3 regions of the Pseudomonas sp. LBUM1646 genome follow, and region 1 is predicted to be linked to each of the others. Evidence: predicted binding sites of a transcription regulator. Region 1 holds the regulator's gene; each other region holds the start of a gene.

What was found. Region 1 encodes sigma-54, which starts transcription at its own class of promoters, with help from an activator protein. Its sites were predicted from a motif close to ANTGGCATNNANNTTGCTNT; they were not measured.
Region 2: ACA071_RS09165 (circularly permuted type 2 ATP-grasp protein) is a predicted target of sigma-54. The motif match lies at 2,270-2,289, and genes of this name have one in related genera.
Region 3: ACA071_RS07950 (flagellar basal body rod protein FlgF) is a predicted target of sigma-54. The motif match lies at 3,747-3,766, and genes of this name have one in related genera.

What each region holds. Positions count from the first base shown of each region.
Region 1 is NZ_CP166810.1:1,062,117-1,067,025, reverse strand. Features, by position in the region: gene lptC (LPS export ABC transporter periplasmic protein LptC) at 1-157, shown strand, start outside; gene lptA (lipopolysaccharide transport periplasmic protein LptA) at 144-692, shown strand; gene lptB (LPS export ABC transporter ATP-binding protein) at 692-1,417, shown strand; gene ACA071_RS04570 (RNA polymerase factor sigma-54) at 1,602-3,095, shown strand; gene hpf (ribosome hibernation-promoting factor, HPF/YfiA family) at 3,169-3,477, shown strand; gene ptsN (PTS IIA-like nitrogen regulatory protein PtsN) at 3,490-3,954, shown strand; gene rapZ (RNase adapter RapZ) at 3,957-4,814, shown strand; gene ACA071_RS04550 (HPr family phosphocarrier protein) at 4,830-4,909, shown strand, end outside.
Region 2 is NZ_CP166810.1:2,033,999-2,038,907, forward strand. Features, by position in the region: gene speE (polyamine aminopropyltransferase) at 42-917, shown strand; gene ACA071_RS09155 (hypothetical protein) at 1,069-1,302, shown strand; gene ACA071_RS09160 (ribonuclease E inhibitor RraB) at 1,517-1,858, shown strand; gene ACA071_RS09165 (circularly permuted type 2 ATP-grasp protein) at 2,321-3,730, shown strand; gene ACA071_RS09170 (alpha-E domain-containing protein) at 3,743-4,693, shown strand; gene ACA071_RS09175 (transglutaminase family protein) at 4,690-4,909, shown strand, end outside.
Region 3 is NZ_CP166810.1:1,791,060-1,795,968, reverse strand. Features, by position in the region: gene flgJ (flagellar assembly peptidoglycan hydrolase FlgJ) at 1-245, opposite strand, end outside; gene ACA071_RS07965 (flagellar basal body P-ring protein FlgI) at 257-1,345, opposite strand; gene flgH (flagellar basal body L-ring protein FlgH) at 1,373-2,068, opposite strand; gene flgG (flagellar basal-body rod protein FlgG) at 2,121-2,906, opposite strand; gene ACA071_RS07950 (flagellar basal body rod protein FlgF) at 2,952-3,692, opposite strand; gene ACA071_RS07945 (sigma-54-dependent transcriptional regulator) at 4,008-4,909, opposite strand, start outside.

The DNA.
Region 1 (4,909 bases):
GACAGTGTTCCCGCAGCAGCAATATGCGCAGACCGATCAACCCGTTAGAATCGACGGCGCTGGCGGTGTGTCGACTGGCAACGGAATGAAAGCGTATTTGAAAGAAAGCAGGATACACCTGCTATCGAACGTAAGAGGACAGTATGAGGCTCGTTAAAACCCTCCCTATTTTGCTCAGTCTGGGCGCAGCACTGGGAAGCGTGAGCGCCTGGGCTCTGCCGAACGATCAAGAGCAGCCTATCCGCATTCAGGCCGACGATGCCCAACTGGACGACAAGAATGGCGTTGCCACCTATAAAGGTGACGTGATCATTACTCAGGGCTCGATGAAGGTCACCGGCAACACCGTGACCATCACCCGCACCCCGACCGGCGACATCGACGTAGTGACCTCGGTGGGCAACCTCGCCTACTTCGAGCAGCTGCAGACCGCTGGCGACACCAAGCCTGTTCAGGGCTGGGGCGTGACCATCCAGTACCACGCCGCGCAAAACCGCGTCGTGCTGATCGATAAGGCCAAGGTTGTCGACAAGGACAACAACACCACCCAGGGCGAGAAAATCGTCTACGACACGGTCAAGAAACTGGCGAGCGCCGGCCGTGCCACGGGCAGCAAGGTCACCGAGGCGCGTCCGCGCATCGACATGGTGATCCAGCCGAAGCCGAAAAACGACGCGAAAAAGGCTCAGTAATGGCAACTCTGAAAGCTCAGCATCTGGCCAAGAGCTATAAGAGCCGCCAGGTCGTGCGTGACGTCAGCCTGTCGATCGACAGCGGCCAGATTGTTGGCCTGCTGGGCCCGAACGGCGCCGGCAAGACCACCTGCTTCTACATGATCGTCGGCCTGGTACAGGCCGATCAGGGCCGCGTCCTGATCGACGACCTGGATGTCAGCCACCAGCCAATGCACGGCCGTGCAAAGGCTGGTATCGGCTATCTTCCGCAAGAAGCATCGATCTTCCGCAAACTGTCGGTGGCCGACAACATCATGGCTATCCTCGAGACCCGCAAGGAACTCGACAAGGCGGATCGTCGCAAGGAGCTGGAAAGCCTGCTGCAGGAATTCCACATCAGCCACATCCGTGACAACCTCGGCATGAGCCTGTCCGGTGGTGAACGCCGCCGCGTGGAAATCGCCCGGGCACTGGCCACCAACCCGAAATTCATCCTGCTCGACGAACCGTTCGCCGGTGTAGACCCGATTTCGGTAGGCGATATCAAACAGATCATCCATCACCTCAAGGCCAAGGGCATTGGCGTGCTGATCACTGACCACAACGTCCGTGAAACCCTGGATATCTGCGAAACCGCCTACATCGTCAACGATGGCCAGCTGATCGCCGAAGGCGACTCCGCCACCATCCTGGCCAACGAACTGGTCAAGGAAGTGTATCTGGGCCATGAGTTCCGCCTTTAAGCATCAAGGTGTCTGGCTGGTTGTCCGAGCGCTCGAATCGATAAAAAATCAATACTTTTTTATTGTTACAGCGCTCTAGGCAAACGCTGCGGTTTCGGGCATATAATTTGCTTAAGTTTGGCGCTCCGGCGCCCTGTAGTGGATGGCGCATGCGCGCCGGCGAATAAGGTGTTAAGCCCCTGCCATGAAACCATCGCTAGTCTTGAGAATGGGCCAGCAGCTGACGATGACACCTCAGCTGCAACAGGCCATCCGCCTGCTCCAATTGTCGACCCTGGACCTGCAACAGGAAATCCAGGAGGCCCTGGAGTCCAATCCGATGCTCGAACGCCAGGAAGAAGGCGACGACTTCGATAATGCCGACCCCTTGGCCGACAAAGCCGAACAGCAACCCAACGCCGACGTTTCAGAACCCTCCTACCAGGAAACCGCCCCGACGGTGGACAACCTCGAGGAAGGTGACTGGAACGAGCGCATTCCCAACGAGCTGCCCGTCGACACCGCCTGGGAAGACGTCTACCAGACCAGCGCCAGCAGCCTGCCAAGCAACGATGACGACGAATGGGATTTCACCACTCGCACATCGGTCGGCGAAAGCCTGCAAAGCCACCTGCTCTGGCAACTGAACCTGGCGCCGATGTCCGACACCGATCGCCTGATCGCCGTGACCCTGATCGATTGCATCAACAATCAGGGCTACCTGGACGAAACCCTCGAGGAAATCCTCGAAGCCTTCGATCCGGAACTGGACATCGAACTGGACGAAATCGAAGCCGTCCTGCACCGCATCCAGCAATTCGAACCGGCCGGCATCGGCGCTCGAAACCTGGGCGAATGCCTGTTGCTGCAATTGCGCCAACTGTCCGCCAAAACCCCTTGGCTGGCCGAGGCCAAGCGCCTGGTCACCGATTACATCGACCTGCTCGGCAGCCGCGACTACAGCCAGCTGATGCGCCGCATGAAGCTCAAGGAAGATGAACTGCGCCAGGTGATCGAGCTGGTCCAGAGCCTGAACCCTCGTCCAGGTTCGCAGATCGAGTCCAGCGAAGCCGAGTACGTCGTTCCCGATGTGATCGTGCGCAAGGACAACGAGCGCTGGCTGGTGGAGTTGAACCAGGAGTCGGTGCCACGCCTGCGGGTCAACGCCCAGTACGCCGGTTTCGTGCGCCGCGCCGACACCAGCGCCGACAACACCTTCATGCGCAATCAGTTGCAGGAAGCCCGCTGGTTCATCAAGAGCCTGCAGAGCCGCAACGAAACCCTGATGAAAGTGGCCACCCAGATCGTCGAGCACCAGCGCGGCTTCCTGGAATATGGCGACGAAGCCATGAAACCGCTGGTCCTGCATGACATCGCCGAAGCGGTTGGCATGCACGAATCGACGATTTCACGGGTAACCACCCAAAAGTTCATGCATACCCCACGGGGCATTTATGAGCTGAAATACTTTTTCTCCAGCCACGTCAGCACCTCTGAAGGCGGCGAATGCTCGTCCACGGCGATCCGCGCGATCATCAAAAAACTGGTTGCCGCGGAAAATCAGAAAAAGCCGTTGAGTGACAGCAAGATCGCTGGTTTACTGGAGGCACAAGGCATTCAGGTGGCTCGCCGCACCGTCGCCAAGTACCGCGAGTCCCTGGGGATCGCGCCTTCGAGCGAACGCAAGCGGTTGATGTAAGCCACAGCACAGCGTTCCAGTGGCAGGTACCTTTACCTGCCGCTTTATGCACTGGCAACGAAGGAGAAGCTGTATGCAAGTCAACATCAGTGGACACCAACTGGAAGTGACCGAACCCCTGCGCGCCTACATCGGCGAAAAACTCGAACGATTAGAGCGGCATTTCGACAAGATCACTAACGTGCAGGTCACGATGACGGTCGAAAAGCTGAAGCAGAAAATCGAAGCCACCCTGCATATTCCCGGCAATGAAGTGGTCGCCAACGCGGAGCACACCGATATGTACGCGGCGATCGACGCATTGACCGACAAGCTGGATAAACAACTCAAAAAGCATAAGGAAAAGACCCAGAGCCTCCTCCAGGGCGCGACCGGTCGTTAACACTCCCAACCCATGATCCGACTTGAAAACATCCTGACCCCCGGCCGTTCCCTCGTGAACGTGCCGGGCGGCAGTAAAAAGAAAGCCCTCGAGCAAATTGCCAACCTGATCGCCCGGGAAGTGCCGGATCTGGAGATGCAAGATGTCTTCGAGGCTCTGATTGCCCGTGAAAAACTCGGTTCCACCGGTTTTGGCAACGGCATCGCTATCCCTCATTGTCGCCTCAAGGGCTGCAACTCGCCCATCAGCGCCCTGATGCACCTTGATGCACCGATCGATTTTGACGCCATCGACGGCGCCCCGGTTGACCTGCTGTTCGTCTTGCTGGTCCCGGAAGCTGCCACCGATGCGCACCTGGAGTTGCTGCGCCAGATCGCCAGCATGCTTGATCGCAAGGAAGTACGCGAGAAACTGCGTAGTGCCCCGAGCAACGAAGCCTTGTATCAGGTTGTCCTGAGCGAGCAAAACGGTCAGTAATCATGCGCTTGATCATCGTCAGTGGCCGCTCCGGCTCAGGTAAAAGTACGGCGCTCAATGTCCTTGAGGACAACGGCTACTACTGCATCGACAACCTGCCCGCCGGCTTGCTGCCGGAACTGGCCGAACGCGCCCTGATCCATACCGAGCTGGCACAGCCACTGGTCGCGGTGTCTATCGACGCCCGCAACCTGCCCAGCCACTTGTCGCGCTTTCCCGAATTGCTTGAAGAAGTCCGCAGTCGGCATATCCAGTGCGATGTGCTGTATCTGGATGCCGATGAGGAAACCCTGCTCAAGCGTTTCTCGGAAACCCGTCGCCGCCACCCGCTGAGCAACGCCAACCGTTCACTGGCCGAGGCGATCGACGACGAGACCCAACTGCTGGGGCCGATTGCGGACCTGGCCGACCTCAAAATCAACACCACCAACCTGAACCTGTACCAGCTGCGTGACACCCTCAAGCTGCGCCTGTTGAACCAGCCGGAGCCCGGCACTGCGTTCCTGGTGGAGTCTTTCGGGTTCAAGCGTGGCATGCCAGTGGATGCCGATGTGGTGTTCGACGTGCGCTGCCTGCCCAATCCTTACTGGAAACCGGAGCTGCGAGCACAGTCCGGGCTCGATCAACCAGTAGCCGATTATCTGGCGGCACAGCCGGATGTCGAAGAGATGTTCCAGGACATTTACAATTACCTGTTCAAGTGGCTACCGCGCTTTGCCGCCAGCAACCGCGCCTACGTCACCATTGCTATCGGCTGTACCGGCGGTCATCACCGCTCCGTCTACCTGACCGAACGTCTGGGCCAGGCCCTGCAACAATCCCTGAAGAACGTCCAGGTTCGCCACCGCGACCTCAGCTAAAGGATTCACAACGCGATGCCTGCTCTGGAAATTGAAATCATCAACAAACTGGGCCTGCATGCCCGTGCTTCTGCGAAATTCGTCGGTGTTGCCGG
Region 2 (4,909 bases), 970 kb from region 1:
GGTAACCGTCCGTTGCCGCCGCATTCATCGGAGCACTTCCCATGACCACCACCAAAACCAGCGAATACCTGGAAACCCTCTACGAAGGCTACGGCCAGCGTTTTCGCATGGAAAAACTGCTGCACGAAGTGCGCACCGAGCACCAGCACCTGGTGATCTTCGAAAACCCGCGCATGGGCCGGGTCATGGCGCTGGACGGTGTGATCCAGACCACCGAAGCCGACGAATTCATCTACCACGAAATGCTCACCCACGTGCCGATCCTCGCCCATGGCTCCGCCAAGCGCGTACTGATCATCGGCGGTGGCGACGGCGGCATGCTGCGTGAAGTGGCCAAGCACCGCAGCGTCGAGCACATCACCATGGTCGAGATCGACGGCACCGTGGTCGACATGTGCAAAGAGTTCCTGCCGAACCACTCCAAGGGTGCTTACGACGACCCACGGCTGAACCTGGTGATCGACGACGGCATGCGTTTCGTCGCCACCACCACTGAAAAATTCGACGTGATCATTTCCGACTCCACCGACCCGATCGGGCCGGGCGAAGTGCTGTTCTCGGAAAACTTCTACCAGGCGTGCCATCGCTGCCTGAACGAGGGCGGCATCCTGGTGACCCAGAACGGCACGCCGTTCATGCAGCTGGGCGAAGTGCAAACCACTGCCGGGCGCCTGCGCAGCCTGTTCCCGGATTGGCACTTCTATCAAGCGGCCGTGCCGACCTACATCGGCGGGGCGATGACCTTCGCCTGGGGCGCGACCAACACCGCCTATCGCAAGTTGTCCCGCGAAACCCTGCAACAGCGTTTCGCCGGCAGCGGCATCATCACCCGCTACTACAACCCGGAAATCCACATCGGCGCGTTCGCCATGCCGCAATACGTGCTGAACGCGATCAACAAGCCAAGCAACGACTAAAATCTGTGCGTACCCCTGTAGGAGCGAAGCTTTGCTCCTACAGGTTTATGTCGTTTTCATGCTTGCGTGCTGTAATCCGTTTGAACGATCAGTCAGGCCAAAAGTCCAGATAGTTGTAAGCCCATTTACGGGCTTTATCGAGGAGGCACTGATGCAAAAGTGGAAAATCACTTTCGTGGATGATCACGGTGAAACAGTCGATGAAGTCTTCGAGTGCGACGAGTGCCCGGATAATGAGCACGCCGCCAAACTCATCAAGGCCCGACTCCTTCCTGTTGCTGCCGAACTGGATCTGAACGATCTGGAAGGGCGAATCGCTGACGCCAGTGTCAAAAGTCTCAAGGCCCAGAACAGCATTCAAATCCTCGGCATCACTCCTGTCTGAACCTCACCTGTCCCATTCTCAACCAGGCCTTGGCAGCGGCTCCGACTTGGGGCTACTCTGCAAGCGAGATCAGCGAACGGATCGCTAAGGTCTGGTCTTGTCAGCTACATGCTTAAATCCCGGCGGCAACCTGGTTGCCGTATCGCCTTCACCATTCGGTTGCGGGCGTCGGGAGTACGGAAAGTCTATCCATAGGGTTTTAGGAGGACGTTTCATGAGCACAGCCTATCAAGAAGACATCAGCACCAGCGTACTGCGCCGTATGAAAGAAGGCGGTTTCGACTTTTCACGATTCCATCCCATCGAGTTCTACGCGATTTTCCCGGACGAGGAGCGGGCACGCAGGGCGGCAGGTCATTTCTGTGGTGAATCCTTGAATGCCCAGATCAGCGTGCGCGACGACGGCGCATGGCATCTGGAACTGAGCAAAGTGATGTATGCCACCTACGACGGCATCGGCGACTTTGAGCAGGACTTCGAGGCTGTGGTTGAGCCTCTGGGCGGCATCATCGAAGGGTGGGGCGTCAAACAGGAGGTACGAGGGCTACTCGCATAACATTATGAACAGCGACAACATTCAGCAACGGCTGACCTTCGGGTTGGCCGTTTTCGTTTGTGCGTTTAGGAAGATCAAAAGATCGCAGCCTCGTTTCACTCTGTAGCAGCTGTCGAGTGAAACGAGGCTGCGTCATGTCTGAGCTCACTTTCATTTCACTACATTTCAAAACCCAAAAAAAAGCCGCCTAAACAGGCGGCCAAAGGGAAGTTCGAGAGGTTTTGCAACGAATGCGCCGATTATCCGCACCATCCCCCGGGCAGTGAAATCAACTCTGACTATGCTGGTGATAGTCGACAACATTGCTTCGCAATGAAGCGGGGGCGATCAGGTTGGGGCGTTTGCCGCACAAGATTGGTGCGGTGCTTTTGGGGCGATTATCCAACTGATTGATATCAAAGCGTTTATGCCGATGGCACGGGCCTTGCGAAGCCTAGATGTCCGGGTGACAAGGAGTACGGCATGATCCGCACCTATTTTGATGAGATGTACGATGCCGGCGGCCAGGTCCGCCCGCATTACCGGGAGTTTGCCCGTTGGCTGGCCGAAACGCCTGACGAGCTTTTGGCACAACGGCGACGCGAGGCCGATCTGTTGTTTCATCGTGCCGGGATTACTTTCACGCTCTACGGTGATGAGCAGGGGACAGAGCGCCTGATTCCCTTCGACACCATTCCCCGCAGTATCCCCGCCAGCGAATGGCGGATCGTCGAACGTGGATGCATCCAGCGGGTCAAGGCGTTGAACATGTTCCTCGCCGACCTCTATCACGAGCAGCGCATCATCAAGGCCGGCATCATCCCGGCCGAGCAAGTGCTGGCCAACGAGCAATACCAGTTGGCGATGCAAGGGCTGGATCTGCACCGGGATATCTATTCCCACATTTCCGGCGTCGATCTGGTGCGTGATGGCGACGGCACGTACTACGTGCTCGAAGACAACCTTCGTACACCGAGCGGCGTGAGCTACATGCTCGAAGACCGCAAGATGATGATGCGTCTGTTCCCCGAGTTATTCGCGGCGCAGCGTATTGCCCCCATCGACCACTATCCGAACTTGTTGCTCGACACCCTGAAAAGCTCCAGCCCGATCGATAACCCGAGCGTGGTGGTGCTGACCCCTGGCCGTTTCAACAGCGCGTTTTTCGAGCACGCCTTTTTGGCGCGAGAGATGGGCGTTGAGTTGGTGGAAGGCGCGGACCTGTTCGTGCGTGACGACAAGGTTTTCATGCGCACCACGGACGGGCCGAAAGCCGTCGACGTGATCTACCGGCGCCTCGACGACGCGTTCCTTGATCCGCTGGCGTTCAACCCGGATTCGATGCTTGGCGTGCCGGGGCTGCTGTCGTCCTATCGCTCCGGCAACGTGGTGCTGGCGAATGCCATCGGCACGGGGGTGGCGGACGACAAGTCGGTGTATCCATTTGTCACGGACATGATCCGTTTCTATCTGGATGAAGAGCCGATCCTGAAGAACGTGCCGACGTTCCAGTGTCGCAACCCTTCTGAGCTGTCCCACGTGCTGGCCAATCTCCCCGACCTGGTGGTCAAGGAAACCCAGGGCTCCGGCGGTTACGGAATGCTGGTGGGGCCGGCGGCGACGGCGGCGGAAATCGAGTCGTTCCGCGCGCGGATCAAAGCCAAGCCCCACGCGTATATCGCGCAACCGACGTTGTCCCTGTCGACCTGTCCGACCTTTGTCGAAAACGGCATCGCGCCACGCCACATCGACCTGCGTCCGTTTGTTTTATCTGGCCGCGAAACCCGGGTTGTACCCGGCGGTTTGACCCGTGTTGCCCTGCGTGAAGGTTCCCTGGTGGTGAATTCATCCCAGGGCGGCGGAACCAAGGACACCTGGGTGGTCGAGGATTGAAGGAAGCCTGCCATGTTAAGTAGAACTGCCTCGGATTTGTATTGGATGTCGCGTTACCTGGAGCGAGCGGAAAACCTCGCGCGGATGCTCGACATCAGTTATTCGCTGTCGCTGATGCCGCAGGACGGCCGTGGTGACGGTCTGCACGAACTCGCCATGCCGCTGCTGATCACCGGCACCCTGGAAGATTACCTGGAGCGCCACGGCGAGCTGCATGCTGAACGGCTGCTGCATTTCTTCGCCCTGGACGCCGCCAACCCGGCGAGCATCTACAGCTGCCTCGGTTCGGCGCGGGCCAGTGCCCATGCGGTGCGTGGGCGAATCACCGCCGACATGTGGGAAAACATCAACGCCACCTGGCTGGAAATTCGCGGGATCGCGGAGCAGGGCTTGAGTCGCTACGGCATGAGCCGTTTTTGCGAGTGGATCAAGGAACGTTCCCACCTGTTTCGCGGCGCATCCTACGGCACGATCATGCGTAACGATGCGTTTCGCTTTATTCGTCTGGGGACGTTTATCGAACGGGCCGACAACACCTTGCGTCTGCTTGATGCCCGTTACGAAATGGCCGGCGATCAGGCCGAAGCGGTCAGTGACGGAACGGCGCACGCGTATTACCAATGGAGTGCCTTGCTGCGAGCGTTGTCGTCGTTCGAGGCCTACACCGAGATCTACCGCGATGCGCCCGGCGCCCGGCATGTCGCCGAATTGCTGCTGTTGCGCGCCGATGTGCCGCGCTCCCTGCGCGCCTGCACCGAAGAAATCGACCAGATCCTCGCGCAATTGCCGGGGGCCAACGGCCGCCCGGCACAACGTCTGGCGGCAGAAATGGACGCGCGCCTGCGCTACACCGGCATCAACGAAATTCTCGAGGAAGGCCTGCACGCCTGGCTTACCGAATTCATCCCGCTGGTGCGCCAGTTGGGCAACGCCATACACAGTTCCTACCTGGAGGCTGCATGAGACTTTCCATTAGCCACGAGACCACCTATCACTACGAAGATCAGGTGCGGGCGAGCATCCAGTACCTGCGACTGACTCCTCACGACAGCGAACGCCAGCACGTGCTCAGCTGGCAGCTCGACCTGCCGCGCCCGGTGCGCGCGCAACTCGATCCGTTCGGCAACATCCTGCACGTGCTGACCATGGACGAACCCCACGAGGCAATCATCATTGGCG
Region 3 (4,909 bases), 730 kb from region 1:
TCGGACATTTCCTGGTATTGCTTGGCGGCTGGCGTGTTGAGCGGATTGTCCTTACCCAGTTCGTCGGTGGCCGAGCGCATGGACTTGAGCATTTCACCGAGGAACAGCGATTCGAATTCCTGCGCCACTTTGCGCATGTTCGCGTCGCTGTTCTTGTCGCCGATCTTGAGCTGGTTCAGACGATTGAGGTCCGAGTAAGAACCCGAATCGCTGGTGCTGAGCGTACCGCTCTTGCGCATGTCCATGGTCGCCGTCCTCAGATCACGATCAGGTCGGCTTGCAACGCGCCGGCCTGCTTCAGTGCTTCAAGGATGGCCATCAAGTCACCCGGCGCCGCGCCGACCTGGTTCACCGCACGCACGATCTCGTCGAGGGTGGTGCCCGGGCCGAACTTGAACATTGGCTTGGCTTCTTGCTGGGCGTTAACCCGCGAGCGCGGCACGACCGCCGTCTGCCCATTGGACAGAGGGCCAGGCTGGCTGACGATCGGGTCTTCGGTGATGGTCACGGTCAGGCTGCCGTGGGTCACGGCGGCCGGGGACACTTTCACGTTCTGGCCGATCACGATGGTGCCGGTCCGCGAGTTGATGATGACTTTCGCCACCGCCTGGCCCGGATCGACTTCAAGGTTTTCGAGGATCGACAGGTAGTCGACCCGCTGGCTCGGATCCAGTGGCGCCGTGACGCGGATCGAACCGCCGTCGATGGCCTGGGCCACGCCAGGGCCGAGCAAGTCGTTAATCTTGTCGACCACACGCTTGGCGGTAGTGAAGTCCGAACGGTTGAGGTTCAGGGTCAGGCTGTTGCCCTGGTTGAAGCCGCTCGGCACCGAACGCTCAACCGACGCACCGCCCGGAATACGACCGGCCGATGGAACGTTGACCGTAATCTTCGAACCGTCGCGACCTTCGGCATCGAAACCGCCGACCACCAGGTTGCCCTGGGCGATGGCGTAGACGTTGCCGTCGATACCCTTGAGCGGCGTCAACAGCAAGGTGCCGCCGCGCAAGCTCTTGGAGTTACCGATGGACGCGACCGTGATGTCAACCTGTTGACCCGGTTTGGCAAACGCCGGCAGATCAGCACTGATCGACACCGCCGCGACGTTCTTCAACTGCACGTTGCCCGAGCCCGGCGGTACCTTGATGCCGAACTGCGAGAGCATGTTGTTGAAGGTCTGCAGGGTGAACGGGGTCTGGGTCGTCTGGTCACCGGTGCCGTTAAGCCCGACCACCAGGCCGTAACCGATCAATTGGTTGGTCCGCACGCCGGAAATGCTGGCGATGTCCTTCAGTCGCTCGGCTTGAGCGGTGAAGGCTGCGGACATCAACAAGGCAGCGACCATGAGACTTCTGAAGTTCAACGTAGCCACCTAGAAAGGGAACAGCGGGCTGAGGAAGAAACGGTCGAACCAGCCTGGCTGACTCGCATCGGCAAACGCACCGGTGCCCGAGTAGGTGATGCGTGCATCGGCGACGCGAGTCGACGACACGGTGTTATCAGTGGCGATGTCATCGGCGCGCACCAGACCGGCAATCCGTACGAGTTCATCACCGGAGTTCAGGGTCATCCACTTCTCGCCACGCACGGCGATGATGCCGTTGGGCAAGACGTCGGCGACGGTCACGGTGATCGAGCCGGTCAAACTGTTGCTCTGGCCAGACTTGCTCGCGCCGTTGGTGGCACGGTCGCCGCTGTAACCGGCGTCGAGGCTCAGGCTGCCGCTGCCGATCGGGTCACTGGTACTCAGGCCGCCACCGAACAACGACGTCAGGCCAATATTGGTCTTGCTGGTCTTGTCGATCTGCGAGTTGGCACCCTTACTGGCCTGGGTCCGCTCGTTCAAGGTGATGGTGATAATGTCACCGACCCGGAACGCCTTGCGGTCGCTGTACAGGTTCTGCTCGAAACCGGCCTGGTAGATCGAGCCATTGTTGGCGGCAGCCGGCAGCGGCGTGCGCGGCAACACCGGGGCGTAGTAAGGGTCATTGGGCTTGGGCGTCGGCGCGACGCAGCCCGCGAGCGCGACCACCCCACTCATTGCCAGAACAGATACAAAGCGATTCATGACCCTACCTCACGGTGTTGCTGGCGACCTCATGGCCGCCCCATAGACTTGATTACAGATTCTGCGTTACGAACGAGAGCATCTGGTCGGCGGTGGAGATCACCTTGGAGTTCATCTCGTAGGCACGCTGAGTGGTGATCATGTTGACCATCTCTTCAACGGTGCTGACGTTGGACCCTTCCAGGGTGTTCTGCAGCGTGGTACCGAAACCGTTCAGGCCCGGGGTGCCGACTTGCGGCGCACCGCTGGCGGCGGTTTCCAGGAACAGGTTGTTACCCACTGCTTGCAGACCGGCCGGGTTGATGAAGTCGGCGGTTTGCAGGTTGCCGATCACTTGGGAGGCCGGGTTGCCGGGAACGGTGATGGACACCGTGCCGTCAGTCCCGACCGTGAAGGTCTGGGCGTTGTTCGGAATGACAATGGCCGGTTCCAGGGCGAAACCGCTGGCGTTTACGATCTGGCCGTTGGAGTCGAGGTGGAAAGTGCCGTCACGGGTGTAGGACGTGGTGCCGTCCGGCTGCAGGATCTGGAAAAAACCGCGACCGTCGACCGCCAGGTCCAGCGGCTGCTCGGTGGTTTGCAGGCTGCCGGCGGAGAAGTTTTTCTGGGTGCCGACGATGCGCACACCGGTACCCAATTGCAGACCGGACGGCAGTTCGCTGTCCTGAGTCGACTGGGCGCCGGGCTGGCGTTTGATCTGGTACAGCAAGTCCTGGAACTCGGCGCGGTCACGTTTGAAACCCGTGGTCGAGACGTTCGCCAGGTTGTTGGAAATGGTGGTCAGGTTAGTGTCCTGGGCGGACAGACCTGTTTTGGCAACCCATAGAGCCGGAAGCATTCGATTCTCCTCGTGCGCCTGTTTTACGGCGCGACGTTCTGATAATTAGCTGATCTGCAAGACCCGAGCCATGGCCTGGTCATCGTCTTTGGCGGTGTTCATCATCTTGATGTGCAGCTCGAACTGCTTCGACAAAGCCAGCACCGAGGTCATTTCTTCCACGGCATTGACGTTGCTCGACTCAAGGAACCCGGACACCAGCTTGACGCCCGCATCGGCTTGCGCCGGCTTGCCGTCCTTGGTGTGGATCGAACCATCCAGGCCTTTGGTCATGTTCTTCAGGTCAGGGTTGACCAGTTTGATGCGGTCGATTTCGGCCATCACGCGCGGGCCTTCACCCATCGAACGAATGCTGATGGTGCCATCCTCGCCCACTTCGATTTTCTGCTCGGGCGGCACGGCGATCGGCCCGCCATTGCCCATCACCGGCATACCATTGCCGGCCCGCAGCACGCCGAGGGCGTCAATGTTCAGGCTGCCGGTGCGCACGTAGCTTTCACCGCCATCGGGGCTCTGCACGGCGATCCAACCGTTGCCGGTCACGGCGACGTCGAGGTCACGACCGGTTTCCACCATCGAACCTGGCGAGAAGTCGGTGGCCGGACGTTCGCTCATGGCAAAGGCACGCGCCGGAAAGCTGTCACCAAACACCGGCATCGAACGGGCCTGTTCCAGGTCCTTTTGAAAACCGTTGGTAGAGATGTTCGCCAGGTTGTTCGCATGAGCCTTCTGCGCCAGTGCATTCTGGCTGGCGCCGGTCATTGCCACATAAAGGTACTTGTCCACACTCTTTCCTCTGCATGCCGGACGTTTGCCGCCCACTGCTGTACTGCTGAGCCTTAAGCAATTTGCAGACCAACTTTTTTCTGACGGCGCCGGACCCGGCAAACAAAGGACTTGGGGGATTTAGAGAGGAGGTGGGAATTGTGTCGAAGTCGAAAAACCGGCGGTGTTATGCCGCTTCGCGGCAAACCTCGGACTGATCGTTCCCACGCTCTGCGTGGGAATGCCTCAATGGACGCTCTGCGTCGGCTTTTGGGACGCGGAGCGTCCCGGGCTGCATTCCCACGCAGAGCGTGGGAACGATCAGTCACAACGGGGCTATGCGCCTGGCTCTTTGCCTACGTCGTATTCGCGCAGTTTGTTGGCAATCGTGGTGTGCGAAACCCCTAATCGCTTACCCAATTGTCGGCTGCTCGGATGCTCGGAATACAACCGCTCCAGCACCGCTTTTTCAAAGCGCCCGACAATCGCATCCAGCCCGCCCTCCAGCGAGAAATCGCCAAGCGGCTGACGCACGCCGTAATCCGGCAGGCGAATATGCTCGACCTTGACCGTCCCGCCCTCGCACAGGGAAACCGCCTGGAACAATACGTTTTCCAACTGCCGGACATTGCCCGGCCAATGGTAATGACCGAGCCGTTCCATGGCCGCCGGCGCCAGCTTCGGCAGCGGACAACCGATCTGCCGACTGGCCTGATCGAGGAAATGCTCTACCAGCGGCGTCAAACCGTCGAGGCATTCGCGCAGCGGCGGGATGTGCAACGACAGCACGTTCAAGCGGTGATACAAATCCTGGCGAAACTCGCCGCGCGCGCACAACTCGGAGAGGTCTACTTGTGTGGCGCAAATCACCCGCACATCCAGATAGACCTCTTCATCACTGCCTACACGGCGGAAGCAACCGTCCTGCAGAAAGCGCAGCAATTTCACCTGCAAACGCGGGCTCATTTCCCCGACGCCATCGAGAAACAGCGTACCGCCGGCCGTCAGCTCCAGCAGCCCGAGCTTGCCTTCCGCCCGCGCCCCTTCGAAAGCACCGGGGCCGTAGCCAAACAACTCGGTCTCGGCCATGGATTCCGGGAGGCCGGCGCAATTGAGTGCCATCAGCGGCGACTGGCCACGAGGGCTGGCCAGATGACAAGCCCGCGCCAACAGTTCTTTGCCGGTGCCGGTTTCGCCTTCGATCAATAGCGGCGCATCCAGCGGTGCCATGCGCCGGG